Regions from separate parts of the Mesorhizobium sp. M0500 genome, predicted to be linked through region 2. Evidence: riboswitches for the same ligand, from Rfam matches in the RefSeq annotation. Region 2 holds a riboswitch; the other holds the start of a gene.
What was found. A riboswitch is a leader RNA that binds a small molecule or an ion and turns the genes downstream of it on or off. The one in region 2 is predicted to bind glycine.
Positions count from the first base shown of each region.

Region 1: linked by a shared signal. The riboswitch ahead of gcvT (glycine cleavage system aminomethyltransferase GcvT) and the one ahead of NKI70_RS25925 (D-amino acid dehydrogenase) in region 2 are both predicted to bind glycine.

Region 1 is NZ_JAMYRB010000012.1:151,149-158,928, reverse strand. It holds gene NKI70_RS21505 (YaiI/YqxD family protein) at 1-464, shown strand, start outside; gene NKI70_RS21500 (DUF1345 domain-containing protein) at 470-1,147, shown strand; gene NKI70_RS21495 (cytochrome b/b6 domain-containing protein) at 1,250-2,128, shown strand; gene NKI70_RS21490 (molybdopterin-binding protein) at 2,130-2,939, shown strand; gene NKI70_RS21485 (DUF3011 domain-containing protein) at 2,963-3,565, opposite strand; gene NKI70_RS21480 (transporter substrate-binding domain-containing protein) at 3,664-4,479, shown strand; gene NKI70_RS21475 (hypothetical protein) at 4,492-5,490, opposite strand; glycine riboswitch at 5,695-5,781, shown strand; gene gcvT (glycine cleavage system aminomethyltransferase GcvT) at 5,930-7,048, shown strand; gene gcvH (glycine cleavage system protein GcvH) at 7,054-7,422, shown strand; gene gcvP (aminomethyl-transferring glycine dehydrogenase) at 7,439-7,780, shown strand, end outside.
Region 2 is NZ_JAMYRB010000019.1:89,907-97,686, reverse strand. It holds gene NKI70_RS25940 (ATP-binding protein) at 1-220, opposite strand, end outside; gene istA (IS21 family transposase) at 220-1,728, opposite strand; gene panD (aspartate 1-decarboxylase) at 1,824-2,279, shown strand; glycine riboswitch at 2,519-2,608, shown strand; gene NKI70_RS25925 (D-amino acid dehydrogenase) at 2,745-3,983, shown strand; gene NKI70_RS25920 (GlcG/HbpS family heme-binding protein) at 4,022-4,453, shown strand; gene NKI70_RS25915 (CapA family protein) at 4,842-6,272, opposite strand; gene NKI70_RS25910 (ABC transporter ATP-binding protein) at 6,345-7,382, opposite strand; gene NKI70_RS25905 (ABC transporter ATP-binding protein) at 7,379-7,780, opposite strand, start outside.

The DNA of each region.
Region 1 (7,780 bases), on a different contig from region 2:
CCGCACCTGCTATTCTCGTCGATGCCGACGCTTGCCCGGTGAAGGCCGAGGTCGAAAAAGTCGCCGAGCGGCACGGTATCGTCGTCACCTTCGTCTCCAATGGCGGCTTGCGTCCGTCGCGCGATCCGATGATCCGCAATGTCGTCGTCTCCAAGGGCGCCGATGCCGCCGACGACTGGATCGTCGAAAATGCCCGGTCCAACGACATTGTGGTGACCGCCGATATCCCGCTTGCCGCCCGCGCTGTGGCGCTTGGCGCCCACGTACTTGGTCCGACCGGACGCCCGTTTACGCCCGAAACGATCGGCATGGCGATTGCAATGCGCGATCTCAAGCAGCATCTGCGCGAGACCGGCGAAAGCAAGGGCTACAATTCGAGCTTCGCGCCGCAGGATCGCTCGCGGTTCCTAGGCGAGCTTGACCGCATCCTACGGCGAGCGCTGAAATCCGCGTCAGCGGACTGAAGGCCATGGCGACTGGTACCCCGACCAAAATGCCCATGCGACCCCACACGCCGTTCGCGGTGTCGGCCTGCATCGGCGTGGCAGCCTTTGGCGCCGCGCTGGTCTGGCGTGCGCCGCTTGCCTATTCGATCGGCGCCAATCTGTTCTTTGCCGCCTATCTCGTTCTTGTCATCGCCCATATGCCGCGGCTTACCGGCAGCTATCTGCGCAAGAATGCAGGCGACACGGACCTGCCGGTACTGGCCATCTTCGCGGTCACGCTGATTGTCGTCGCTATTGCCATCATTTCGTTGTTTCAATTGATCAACAGGGAGAAGAGCGCGGACACCGTCGAGCTTACGGTGGCGCTGCTGTCTATCCCGCTTGGCTGGTTGACCATCCATGCGATGGCCGCACTTCACTACGCGCATATCTACTGGTTGGATGGCGATGCGATGGATGGCGACACAAAAAAGAAAATTCCGGTCGGCGGCCTCGACTTCCCGGGCGGCAAGCGGCCGGAAGGCTCGGATTTCCTCTATTTCGCCACGGTGATCGGCATGACGGCGCAAACCGCCGACACCAACATCACGACCTCGCAAATGCGCCGTGTCGTGCTTGTGCACTCGATCCTGTCGTTCTTCTTCAACACGGTCATCGTGGCAGCCGCGGTCAACCTCGCCGTCAGCCTCGGCAGTCCGTAATAAATCCGTGATCGGGTGAAACATCGCTTAGGCTGGCGACGTATTGGGAGGAGAAGAGATCTGACGAGGCCGCGACGAACGCGCGGCCGGAGGGAACAACAAATGGAATCGCTTGCCAGAAACCAAGCCGCCGGAGCAGATACCGCCGCGCCGAGTGATGCGACGCTGATCTATCGGCAGTCGCGCTGGACGCGGCTGACGCATTGGCTGTGGGCGATCGCGCTGTTCTTCATGCTGCTTTCCGGCCTGCAGATCTTCAACGCCCGCCCGCAGCTCTATATCGGCAAGGAGTCGGGTTTTGGCTACAACAACACCGTCTTCGCCATTGGCGCCGAGAATACGGCGACTGGCCCGCGCGGCTATACCGAAATCTTCGGCAAGCGCTTCGATACCACTGGCGTGCTCGGCTGGTCGGGTCCGGCCGGCCAGGAGACCTCCCGTGCCTTCCCGTCCTGGGCGACGATCCCTTCCTATTACGATCTCGGCACCGCGCGCGTCGTTCATTTCTTCTTTGCCTGGGTGCTGACCACCACGCTGCTGGTCTGGCTGGTCGCCAGCCTGATCAACGGCCATTTGCGCCGCGATCTTGCCCCGCGCCTCGATGATTTCAGGCGCTTGCCGCGAGACATTGTCGAGCACGCCAAGCTCAGGTTCCATCACACGCGCGACTACAACACGCTGCAGAAGATGGCCTATGGCGGCGTGCTGTTCGTGCTGCTGCCGCTGATGATCATCACCGGCCTTGCCATGTCGCCGAGCATGGATTCGGTGCTGCCGTTCCTGAATGATCTGCTCGGCGGCCGGCAGACGGCGCGCACCATTCATTTCACGGTGATGCTGCTGCTCGTCGCCTTCTTCATTATCCACATCCTGATGATCCTGGCCGCCGGCCCGATTAACGAGCTGCGCTCCATCATCACCGGGTGGTACCGAACCGACCCGCCGGCGCATGGCGACAATGCGCCAGAGAGGAGTGCCTGACATGGCGAAATTCGAGATCAGCCCCAAGCTACAGATAAGCCGAAGAAAGTTCCTGACCTCGGCCAGCCTCGGCCTTTCCGGCATCATGCTGTCGGGCTGCGACGCCTTCGACAGCCAGCTTGGCGTCGGCGACAGCCTGCGCAGCTTCCTCGAAAGCGCCAATGGCCTGACCTGGCGGGCGCAGCGACTGCTTGCCGGCGCTGATGCGCTGGCGCCGGAGTTCACCGAGGCCGACATTCGCCAGCCGCAGCGGCCGAACGGTGTCACCGCACCGGACGACGATTTCTACAAGGGCCTGCTCGCCAGCGATTTCGCCGACTGGCGGCTGGAGGTTTCAGGCCTCGTCGAAAAACCGCTGTCGCTGAGCCGCGAGCAGCTGATGAACATGCCGAGCCGCACCCAGATCACCCGCCACGACTGCGTCGAAGGCTGGAGCTGCATTGCCAAATGGACCGGCACGCCGCTGTCGCTGGTGCTCGACCAGGCAGTGGTCAAGCCGCAGGCGCGCTACGTCATGTTCCACTGCCTCGATACGATCGACCGCAGCCTGGCCGGCGACATCAAATATTACGGCTCGATCGACCTGGTCGATGCCCGTCATCCGCAGACGATCCTTGCCTATGGCCTCAACGGCAAGCCGTTGCCGGTCGAGAACGGCGCGCCGCTGCGCGTCCGCGTCGAGCGCCAGCTCGGCTACAAGATGCCGAAATACCTCTACAAGATCGAGCTGGTCGACGGCTTCGCCAATATCGGCGGCGGCAGAGGCGGCTATTGGGAGGACAATGGCTACGACTGGTACGGCGGCATCTGACCGAAACCTGACCTAAGCTTCATCTAACTGTCGTCGTCGCTGTCGTCGCCGGCGCTGCGCAGGGCCGGATTCAGGTCAGGATTGTCGTCAGGGGTGACAAGCTTGCCCAGCCCATGCGGTCCCTGGTAGTTGCCGTGGGTATCGAAGTTGGGGTTGCCCTGATTGTCGAATTGCGGCGTCGGATCGATCAATTGGTCGTAACGGCGCGGGCGCGGCTTCGGATAGTAATTATCGGAATGATGGCGATGCGAATTGCCGTTGTCGAGAATGGCGCCTACCACGCCGCCGACGATAATGGCTGCGGCGACGTCGCCAGCAGAGGGATTGCGGTTGGGGCCGGCGACTGCGAATTCGGCCGAGCAACCATTGTCGACCCAGATGCCGCCGCCGTCATAGCCCCAGCTTCTACCGTATACGCAACGCGCCTTCGAAAGCCTGGAGGTCAACTGCACGCCGCGGCGCGTATCGACCCCGCAATAGGAATAGCGGTAATCGGCGCTGGAGCAGACCACGCGTTTTGCCCCCGCAGCCTGCGCTGCCGCCGGCAGCAGCGAAAGCTTCGCCGGATTGCCCAGGATGCAAACCAGGAACATCATCGAACCGGTAACCGTCATCCGTGTCGACATCGCAACTCTCCATCAGGGTCCGCTATCGACAGAATGGCACCTCTGTGTAAATCTGACAACCGGACGGGCTCAGCGAGGTTATATTAATGCGCGCTAAGATGATCGCTACAACTATACTTGCCCTTTCTGCCTGGTTGGCTTTGTCGCTGCTGCCAGCCCGGGCGGACGACAGCCTCAAGCGCATCATCGACCAGAAGACACTGACGATCGGCGTGGCGCTCAACCCGCCATGGATCCTCAAGAAGGCCGACGGGAAGTTCGCCGGCTATGATGTCGACCTGACCAGTGCGCTGGCGTCTGATCTCGGCGTCGACCTGAAGCTGGTCGAGGTGCCCTGGAACGACCTCAAGACAAGACTGCTCAAGGGTGATTTCGACATGATCGCGGCGGGCTACGCCAGCACGCCGGAACGCGCACGCGAGGTGGTGTTCTCCAACCAGACCGGTACCGCCGATATCCGTATGGTTGCGACGATCGCCAGTCTTGGGAAAAGGCCGGGAAAGGCAGTGGCGGCGCCGGGATACAAGATTGCCGTGCTGTCCAATTCCACCGATGAAGCCGCCGCGAAGGAAGCTTTTCCCAAGGCGACCATCCTGTCTTTCGACAATACCTCCGATGTTTTCGCCGCGATCATCGGCGGCGACGCACAGGCGATGGTCGCGACATCGCCAACGCCCCAAATGGCCGCCAGGCTCTATGACGCGAAGTTGACGATGGTGGGCGGCCCGCTGTTGCGGACGCCGGAAGCGTTTGCGATGCGCCCGGACGATGTCCGCCTCATCCAATACGTCAACAACTGGATCGGCGCGCGCACCGCCGACGGCACCATAGGCGGCGTGCGCCGCTACTGGTTCGGCAGCTTCAAATGGATGTCGCGCTTCCAGACAGCTAAGTCCGAGCCCGCCAAGCAATAGGGTCGTGACCTGTTATGCAACCTTGTCGATTAGCGGCTTCAGCGCCGGATGGATTTCCGGCGAGGCGTGCTTGATCAGCGTCAGCAGCGCACGCTCGTTCTCCTGCAGCGGCCGGTCGCCGATGTGTTCAGCAAGCCACTTCGCTTCGCCGGCATCGACCGTCTCGGCCCGGCGGGCCAGTGCCTCGGCTGCCTTGTTCTTGGACTCCCATTCGGCTTCGATATCGCCCGGTGAGCGATAGGCTTCCATGATGCCGGACAGGCCGCCCGATACCATGCGGCTGAAGAACCCGCCGATCTCCGGATCGGCCTGTTCGAAAAAAGCATCCCGGCGCAGCGCCACGTCGCGCACCGGCGGTTCGTAGCCGGCCGAACACATGACGAAATTGGCGATCGCCTTGACGAATAGATCGTTCCAGGACGGATCGTTGTCGCCCGCCGCTGTCCGCTCGTTGATCTCGAACAGCACCTCGGCCTCGGCGCGGCTGATGGCGATGTTGCCATCGCCGCCGTAGGCGTAAAGGATGCGGCGCAACAGCTCGACCTCAGCCTTGGCAATCGACCCAGGGATAAGCCTGCCGCCGGTCATCAGCGGCCCCTTGCCGTCCACAACCGCATGAGCGACCTGCTCCAGCGCATAGCTGGAAAGCGTGCTCGGCGATGATTTGGCAACTTCCAGCACATGCACCAGCAGCTCGAGTTCGGTCTGGCTGTCGACCATGCCGTCGCGCGAAATCGTCCGGATCAGCCAGTCGGCATTGTCCTGCGAAACATAGCCCGCCGGCTTTTCCTGGTGGACGATGAAATCGGTGACGGCCTCGACGAAAAACTCGAGCCATTCCGTGCATTTGTCCCTCGCCGTTGCATCCAGCGCAAACAGCGCCTCGGCCTCGCCGCGCGTTACCACGCCGTCGCCGAACACTTCGCCGCGCAGCATGACCACGTCTTCCGCCGTGATCCGATTTTTCGAGGTCAGCCCGGCCACCGGCGCGCTCATGATCAATTCGCCCATTTTCTTCCCCGCCCGCCGCCGGTAATTGCCCGCCCTTATGCGGTATATCGGCAAGGTCTTGAGAAACCGGCAAGCGGCGTGGTTAGCGAAGGCTTGCCTGTAAAGAAGGCCCGCAGAAGACTTGGCAGTAAAAATGTCGCCGGCAGGTGACAAGGTGTCGTCCACGGGCTATGGATGACGAGTCGAGGGCTCTTGACCGAGTCCTACCTGTTTGCGGGAGAGAGCAGCGAGAGCTGCCGCCGAAGGGGAAATCGCCCGAAATCTCTCAGGCAAAAGAACCGTAGACGGGAAAGACACTCTGGAAAGTCGGGGCTTGCCCCCGCGCCGAAGGTGTAAGCGCTGCCGACAGAGTTACGGGGCGCGAGTCTCTCAGGCTTCAGACAGAGGGGCACGGACTGGTCGCCATTCGCGGCCGCTTGCGTGCGACTCTGGAGATGACATGACGGGCGACGACACCAAACACCTTCCCCTCGAAGATCTGCACATGGCAGCTGGTGCGCGCTTTGGCGCCTTCGCCGGCTGGTCGATGCCGCTGACCTATCCGGCCGGCGTGATGAAGGAGCACCTGCACAGCCGTGAGTATGCCGGCCTGTTCGACATCTCGCACATGAAGCTGTTCGAAATCAGCGGTACGGGGCCAGCAGCGCTTCTGAACCGCGCCTGCCCGTTCGATGCCGGCGCGCTTGAGGTTTCCCAGTCCAAATACACGTTCTTCCTCAATGAGGCGGCCGGCATTCTGGACGATCTGATCGTCACCAGGCTCGGCGCCGAGCGCTTCATGATGGTCGCCAATGCCGGCAACGCCGCCGCCGACGAAAAGCATCTGCGCGCACTGGCCAAAAATTTCGATGCAGAGGGCGATTTCGATGTAAAAGTGGATGCGCTCGACCGCGTCTTCCTGGCCATCCAGGGCCCCGAGGCGTGGGCTGCCCTTTCCCGCGCTGGCATCGAGACCGGTTCGCTGGTGTTCATGCACGGCATCGAGCCGCGCGAAAAATGGTTCATGAGCCGGTCCGGCTATACCGGCGAAGACGGCTTCGAGATCGGCCTGCCGGAAGCGGATGCAAGAAACCTCGTCGCCAGGCTGCTCGAGGACGAGCGGGTGATGTGGGTCGGCCTTGCCGCCCGCGACAGCCTGCGGCTCGAAGCCGGACTGTGCCTGCACGGGCTGGACATCACGCCGGAGATCGATCCGGCCAGCGCCGGGCTGATGTGGGCCATCCCCAAGGAGGTTCGCGCCTCTGGCGCCTTCATCGGCGCCGATGCGCTGCGCGCCATCCTGGAGCGCGGTCCGGCGCAAAAACGCGTCGGCCTGAAGCCGGAAGGCCGCCAGCCGGTGCGCGCCGGTGCTGCCCTTTTCGATGCTGACGGCAACCCTGCCGGCCATGTCACCTCAGGCGGCTTCGGCCCCTCGGCCGGTCATCCGGTCGCCATGGGCTACGTCCAGACGCCGCTTGCCAAATCCGGCGCAAAACTGTTCGCCGATGTCCGCGGGACGAAAATCCCGGTCGACATCCACCCCCTGCCCTTCACGCCCCATCGCTACCGCAAAGGATGATTTCAATGGCAAAGACCTATTTCACCGAAGATCACGAATGGCTGCGCGTCGAGGGCGGCATCGCCACGGTCGGCATCACCGACTACGCACAGCAGCAGCTCGGCGATCTCGTCTTCGTCGAGCTGCCGGAACTGGGCAGAAAACTGGCCAAGGGCGACACCGCCGTGGTGGTCGAATCGGTCAAGGCCGCATCGGATGTCTACGCGCCCGTCGACGGCGAGATCACCGAGGCCAACACCTCGCTGTCATCGGATCCTTCACTCGTCAATTCGGCGGCAACCAGCGACGGGTGGTTGTGGAAGATGAAGCTGGCCAATGAAAGCCAGCTCGACGGACTCCTCGATGAAGCCGCTTACAAAGCCCATATTGGTTGATAGCAGGACGAGGAAGATGACCGCAGCACCCTACCCCTTCTCGGCTCGCCATATCGGCCCGGGCCTCCATGACGTCAGAGCCATGCTGGCGACGATCGGCGTTCCTTCGGTCGAGACCCTGATCAGTCAGGCAGTGCCGAAGTCGATCCGGCTCGACCGGCCGCTGGCCCTGCCCGCCCCCGCAAGCGAAGCGGAAGCGCTGACCGAGCTCGCGGCGACGATGGCAAAGAACACGGTGCTGAAGAGCTTCATCGGTGCCGGGTATCATGGCGTCCACGTGCCGCCGGTGATCCAGCGCAACCTGTTCGAGAACCCGGCCTGGTATACGGCTTACACGCCTTACCAAGCCGAGATCAGC
Region 2 (7,780 bases):
ATCCGCCGAGGTCCTTGAGGACCGGGAACTTTGCGCCGCTGAGCCTGTAGTTGATCGATCGGGACTTGCGGTGCGTGATCTCGGCGCGGATCAGGCTTGCGAGCAGCGGGTAGAGTTCGTCGCGTCGGTTGAGGCCCTTTCCGGCGACCTCGTCGAAGCTCGCGCGCATTCCGTAGAGCTTGAGGCTGGTCATGGCCTCGATGATCTGGTGACGTTCCATCAGGCAGCTTCCCTCCGCTTTCTCAGATTGTCGTAACGGGCGCAGTCGGCGATCGGTTCGGCCTTGAGCTTAAGGCTGTCCGGCGTGATGATGCTGGGCGGGACCGGCTCATGCCGACGCCGCGCGAGGATCGCCGTGACCACGTCGCCGCTGGCGATCCCGGCCTCAAGCGCTTCCTCGCAGGCTTCGACAACCGCGCCGATGCCGACATCGGGAACATGGCCGAGGATCTTCACGAACTGCCGGTCGCCGTCGAACCGTTGCTGCAGCCTGGCCCGCATCTTCGCGAGCGGAGCGGGCAAAGCCCAATCCTTGAACGGAGCGCCGTTGCGCAGTGCACCGGGCTTGCGCATCAGGACCGGAAGGCAGTGCCACGGATCGTAGACGACTTGCTCCCGCTTGAAGCTGCGCGGATGATCGGCGACGACCGCGTCATCGAGAAGCACGACGATGCGGTCGGCATAGGCCCGCGCCAGAACCGCGCGGCCTGCGGCCTTGGCGTCGACGCTGTATTTGTTCCGGTCGTGCGAGATCAGACAGGTAGTTGTCGCCCGCATCGGCTTCTCGGCGAAGCCCGCGAAGGGGCCGCGATATTCGATAAGCTGGGCGCGCTCATCCTCGAACACATCCCAGACGGTCCGGTCCTTGAACTCCGGATGCTTCGCGCGACGCGCATAGGCGACACATTGATCGGCGAGCCAGGCGTTCAGCTCGTCCAACGATTTTACCTTCGGCCTCGGCCGGAACAGCAGGTCGCGGAGGGTGCCGACCTGGTTCTCGACCTGGCCCTTCTCCCAGCCGGCTGCCGGCGTGCAGGCCACCGGCTCGACCAGATGGTGAGAACAGAGCTGGAGGAAGCGGCGATTGTATTGCCGGGCGCGCCCGACGAAGATTGTCTCGACCGCCGTCTTCATGTTGTCATAGATCCCGCGCCGGCACGCTCCGCCATAGAAGGCAAAGGCGCGGTCGTGCGCGTCGAACACCATCTCCTGTGTCTCGCGGAAGTAGGCCTGAACGAACGGCATGCGGCTATGGGACAGCCGCATCTGCGCGACCTTCACCGTCAGCGGCAGACCGTGAAGCTCGATCCCTTCATGGCTCCAGTCGAACTGGTAGGCCTCGCCGGGATCGAAGCGAAGCGGGATGAAGGCATGCGCCGGCGCCCGGGCCCGATCGCTCCGCCATGCCTTCACGAACCGATGGATGCTGTCATGCGCGCCATCGTAGCCACGGCCGCGCAGTTCCTCGAACAGTCGTATCGTCGAGCGCCGCTCACGCCGCGGCAGCTTCTCTTCACGCTCCAGGATATCCGTCAGAACCACCAGCCATGGACCCAGCTTCGGCAGCGGCTGAACCTCGCGCTTGTAGCGGAACTCAGTCGCGCCAGACCGGATGACCTTGCGGACCGTGTCGCGCGCCACGCCGAGCTCGCGCGCAATCTGCTTGATCTTCTTGCCTCGGGAGAAAAACTCGAACCGGATCCGCGCAATCGTCTCCACAACCAACATCCCCAAACCCCTTCCCTCAAAAAGCGGGAAGGATCACCAGAACTGGAAAACAGGGGGCGAGGATTCGAAGCGAAATAACCCCCTCAGGGGACAACATTGCAGGCGATCTCACAGCCGGCAAGCTGCACGGCATCCACGTCACCGAAGCAAACATCAACTACCACGGTTCGATAACGCTCGACCCTGACCACTGCGAAGAAGCAGGGATCCTGCCCATGGAATTCGTGGAGATATGGAACAAGAATTCCGGGGCGCGGATTTCCACCTATGTCATTCTGGGCGAGCGCGGCTCACGATGCTGTATTCTAAACGGAACGGCGGCCCGCACTTGTCAGCCGGACGACCAGATCATTGTCTGCAACTCCATCTACCTGGACGAAGCGCATATCACCTCTCTGAAGCCGCGGATCGTTACGTTCGACCAGGACAACAACATACTCGACCGCCTGAGCTACTCCGTCGATTTCGACGCCGATGGCCGTTACAGTTTCTCCATCCTTGACGAAGCGAATGAAGCTTTCGCCATCCCTGCGCTGGTGTCCGGGGCGTGACATTTCCCTGCACGGTGTCGACTTCGTCGACAATGCCCCCGACATTGCTAACCGTTAGATTGGCCCATCTCGTATGTGTCCGGTTGACCGTTTGCCGACCCGCTCCAAGCCGATTTCCTGAAATTGGACACGCTGGCCTCATACAGTCAGAAATAACACAAAAAATGGTCCATACATTTCAGTGCGGACCTCGAAATGGCGATCAATGGCGCGCCTATCATCGTATAGCTGGAGTGTTCAAAGGCTGAACGGGAGAGATCGGCAACCGCCGACGCCGACGGAGCAACCCCCCAAGGAAACTCTCAGGCAAAAGTGACCGCACCGCCGAACGATCTGGAGAGAGACGCCACGCGCGTCCACCGAAGGGGAAAGCCGGTAGGTCCGGTTAAGCTCTCAGGTACCCGAGACAGATTTGGGGATTCGCTGCGAGCCAGGCTCGCACCCATTGCACTGTTCGGAGTTTAAATGCCTAAAATTGTTGTAATTGGCGCCGGAATTGCCGGTGTGTCGACAGCTTTTGCGTTGCTGGAGCAAGGCTACGAGGTGACCGTTGTTGAGCGGAGACGGTATGCCGCGATGGAAACGTCGTTCGCCAACGGTGGCCAGCTATCCGCAAGCAATGCCGAAGTCTGGAACCACTGGTCGACAGTGCTCAAGGGAATTAAGTGGATGCTTCGGCGGGATGCGCCGCTTCTCATGAACCCTACCCCGTCGTGGCACAAGTACAGCTGGCTGCTGGAATTCGTGTCCAATATTTCGCGATATCGCGAGAACACGATTGAAACGACCCGCCTGGCTATCGCGGCCCGTAAGCACCTCTTCGAGATCGCTGACCGCGAAGGCATCAACTTTGATCACGTCCGTCGGGGTATCCTGCATGTTTGCTGGGACAAAGCAGGCTTCTCCCACGCGTTGAAGGTGAACGAGATGCTGAACGAGGGTGGCCTCGACCGGCGTTCGATAACGCCCAGCGAACTTGCCGAGATTGAACCTGCATTACATGGCAATTTTTATGGAGGATTCTACACCCCGTCGGATTCTACCGGCGATATCCACAAATATTGCGCGGGCTTGGAGAAGGCCTGCACAAAGCGGGGCGCCCAATTCATCTATGACGCTGCGGTGAGCCGGATTGAACGCCGGGATCGCTTCCACCTCGTTTGCACAACTGGTGGCGCCGATCAGACGCTGGAAGCCGACGGCATTGTAGTCTGTGCGGGAACAAATAGTCGCGATATCGCTGCGATGTTCGGGGATCGCATCAACATTTATCCGGTGAAAGGCTATTCAATTACGGTGGAGTTGGACGGGTCTACGGCAGATTCCTCGGCGCCCTGGGTGAGCATTCTTGACGACCGCGCGAAAATCGTGACCAGCCGTCTCGGCGCTGCGCGTCTGCGCGTGGCAGGGACCGCAGAATTCAATGGTGTCAATTTCGACATCCGGGAAGATCGCATCAGACCTTTAGTCGACTGGACACGGATGATGTTCCCGAAAGTGGCAACTGAACACGTTGTGCCGTGGGCAGGGCTTCGACCGATGATGCCGAACATGATGCCGCGGGTCGGCAAAAGCCGGGTTCCGGGTGTCTTCTACAATACCGGTCACGGGCATCTAGGGTGGACGCTTTCAGCCGCAACATCGGCCATGCTGGCCACGGTTGTGGCTACGGATCTTCCGGTCGACGCTCGTTTGGCTGCGTAGAAGACCTCCCTGCTTTAACGCCCCGAGGAAACTTGAACATGACTAGTCTGACATTGGAAGTCGCCAATTCCATCATTAATAGGGCGTGCTCCACAGCAAGCGGAAAGGGTCTCAAGCCCTTGAGCGTTGCGGTTCTGGATGCTGGCGGCCACCTGGTCGCGTTCCAAAAGCAGGATGGGGCTTCAATGCTCCGCTTTGAACTTGCATTCGGCAAGGCTTACGGTGCTTTGGCCGTCGGTTTCGGTTCACGCTGGCTCGACACAGCATCAGCCGACCGACCGCACTTTGTAGCCGGCCTGACCGCCATATCAGGCGGCAAGATACTCCCCGTACCCGGGGGTGTCCTGGTGCGAGACAAGACCGGTCGGTTGCTTGGTGCGGTGGGCATTACTGGAGATACATCAGACAACGATGAAGCAGTGGCCGTGGAGGCAATCGAGATCGGCGGGTTGGATGCGCAGCCGGCCTGACTCAACCGAAGCGCGTGAAGCCCGTAGGTGAGAAACACAGATCCGTCGGCGGATCAGGCAGAATTGAAATAGCGTCTGCGCCTTCGGCGCGATTTTGAGATGTTTCGCGCACCGGGCGCCTTTAGGATGGTGCGCTGATGCCGGCTGCCACGGCTGAAAACGTCCGGACAAACAGGGTTGTAGAATGGATCAGGAAGCCTCCTCCGGCTTTGCGGTCAGTAAAATCAAAAAGGCCCTCAGCCTGGCCCTTGCGTTTCGTAACATCTGCAAGCGGCCGAAAAAGTTGCTTCCGATTAGTTGGCCTATTGATCCTCGGGCAGAGTTTGTGGCTGGAGGCCGGGATGCCCGGACATATGCGGCAACTCCCAACCCCTCGTCCTCACTCGCCTTAGAGGCCAGGGGCAGTGCGGGTATCGCTACCTACTGCACGCGCCGCGCTGGGTTGCAGTCGGATCAATCCAACGCCGTTCTCGATGTCGATTTGGGTGCCAAATGGCTCCGAGAGCTTCTGCAGCCGCTCCAGAATGGCTTTTCCTTGCTGGGCGGGAGCCAGACGCGGCACTCCCCGGTTGGCGAACCTGCTGGAGCGACGGAGCTCGATTGGATAGAGCCTCAGTTCGGCAAGCTGGTTCTGCTCAAAGCGGCTGACGGCGACAACGCTCTCATAATAGACCGCATCGGATTGCGGGCCTACAAACCCTTCTGGCGTCGGATATCCCTTGGCCACCTCGTCGACCGTTACCTCGGCGTCCGTATCGACCCGCGGATCCTTACCGTACACCTCGAACATGTCGGCGCCTACCGGCGTCCGAAGGTCCTGACAGAAGAAATTCCCCAAGCTGTAAAAGATAGGCCGGCCTTTGTAGATCTCGATGCCTCGCAACACATGGGGTCCGTGCACGACATACGCATCGGCGCCGGCATTAATAAGCTTACGCGCAAAGGCTTGTTCGTAATCGGGTGGCTCCTGGCTCCATCCCCCAGGTTCGTGTCCATGGTTCGTTGCAATGCAGAAGTCGGAGAACTGCTTGCCTTGACGAACATTGCGCTGGATACTGGCAACATCGCGGGTGTTAGGCTCAAAGCTGTAACCACCTTCGTTACCGGCTTTGAATGAGACCCCGGCCATCACCACCCTGGTGGGATCACTAGGCACTAGCGTACTATCGGGTAATGCATCACGAACTAGCCGTAGGTTATCCAGCATGTCAGCCGGTACGACAATGTTCTTCATCAAACGAAGTGCGTTGAGTCCGGGCCTACCCGGCGCCTCCCCAACTGGGTCGCAGGCACGAGACATGGGCTCGAACGTTGTTGTGAATGACACCAGTGCTACGCGACCGCGAGGGGTCTCCCAATAGCGAGCACCGCCGGCTTGCGCGAGATTCTCGCCGGCACCTGCGTGGATAATCCCGTTCTCTTCAAGGGCACGGCTCGTCTCGCGCATACCTTCGACGCCCCAGTCAAGCGTATGGTTATTCGCGCGACTAACCATATTGAAGCCCATCGCTTTCAAGTCAGGTCCGAGCTCGGGAGCGCTTATGCAATAGGCACCGCCGTACTCAGCCTGTGGGCATCCTTGAGACCGAGCATCCAAAATGTTCGTCTCCAAGTTGCCGAAAGTGACGTCGGCATCATGAAAGATTTTCAGGACATCGGCCAAGCCGGGATATTGGCCTTTTGTCACTGGCCGCGCCAAGAGAAGGTCTCCGACGGCCGCCATCGTGAAACCGTCTGCTACATTTGTTTCGATCGAACCGACCGTATCAAAGCCACCATCCCGCTGAATCGCAGGGTGACCATCTTTTTGATAATCCATATTTACTTCCTACTTTCCAGTGTATGTATTCAGCTGGTCCTATACTTGCGTTCCGATACTACAACCAGATCATCAGGCTGAGCCAACACGGGCGGGCGAATGATCGCCCAGCAGAGCCCGTTGAACTGGAGTGTCTGTGGCCGGAGCGCGCACATGGCAGGCCACAACGCGCCCGTCTGCCATTGGCACCAAAGGTGGCACTTCGATGCGGCAGCGCTCGACAGCGAGCGGGCAGCGCGGGTGGAACGCGCACCCAGTGGGCGGATTGATCGGGCTTGGTACCTCGCCCTCGAGGGGCGCCTCCAGCCGAACTCGCGTGGGATCCGGCACCGGAGCTGCCGCGATCAACGCCTCGGTGTAGGGATGGACCGGCTTGGCGAACAGCGCCTCGCACGGCGCAAGCTCAACGATCCGCCCCAGATACATGACCGCAACCCGATGGCCGATATGCTCCACGACGCCAAGGTCATGCGAGATGAAGACAAAGGCGATGCCCATCTGCTGCTGGAGATCCAGAAGCAGATTCAGAATCTGTGCCTGCACGGAGACGTCGAGGGCTGACACAGCTTCGTCGGCGATGATGAGTGAGGGGTTGAGCGACAGGGCGCGTGCAATGCCGAGCCGCTGGCGCTGACCGCCGGACAATTCGGACGGGAGCCTGTGCATCATCTCCGGCGACATTCCGACCTTTCGGAGAAGGTCCGCGGCAAGCGCCTGACGCTGGCTTCGGCCGAGGCGCTCGAAATTCTCGACGGGTTCGGTGATGATCTGTCCGGCCGTGAGACGCGGGTTCAGCGACGAGTAAGGATCCTGAAAGACCATCTGAATCCGACGGCGCCACGCGTGAAGCGCATGCTTCTTGAGGCCCGCAATATCGGTCCCGTCGATCAGCACCCGCCCGCCCGTCGGCGCTACGAGTCGCATCAAGATCCGCGCCACGGTGGACTTGCCGCAGCCGGATTCGCCGACGATGCAGAGCGTCTCGCCGGCCTCGACGGAAAAGGATACATCCTCCACCGCCCGGATCACCGGAATTGTCTTCTTCAAGAATCCCGCACCGAGCGGATAATGCTTGGTCAGATTCTCGACTTTCAGCAGAGGACCGTTCATGCGCCCATCACCTCTTCGGCACGCCAGCAAGCTGCGGCGTGGCTCGACCCGACATCACGCAGGGCGGGCGTCTTTTCGCGGCAAATGTCGATAGCGAACGGGCAGCGAGGCGCAAAGCTACAGCCGACAATGGGCTCGCGTAGACTTGGGACAATGCCGGGGATTTCCGGAAGGCGGCTCTGACGGCCCCGCCGCGGATCAGGCACCGATCGCATGAGGCCCTGAGTGTAGGGATGCGCCGGTCGCGCGAACAAATCTATCACGTTCGCTTGTTCTACGATCCGGCCAGCATACATGACGATCACGCGCTGGCATGTCTCGGCCACAACACCCAGATCGTGGGTGATGAACATCACGGCCGTTCCGGTGCGCTCTTTCAGATCGACGATGAGCCGCAG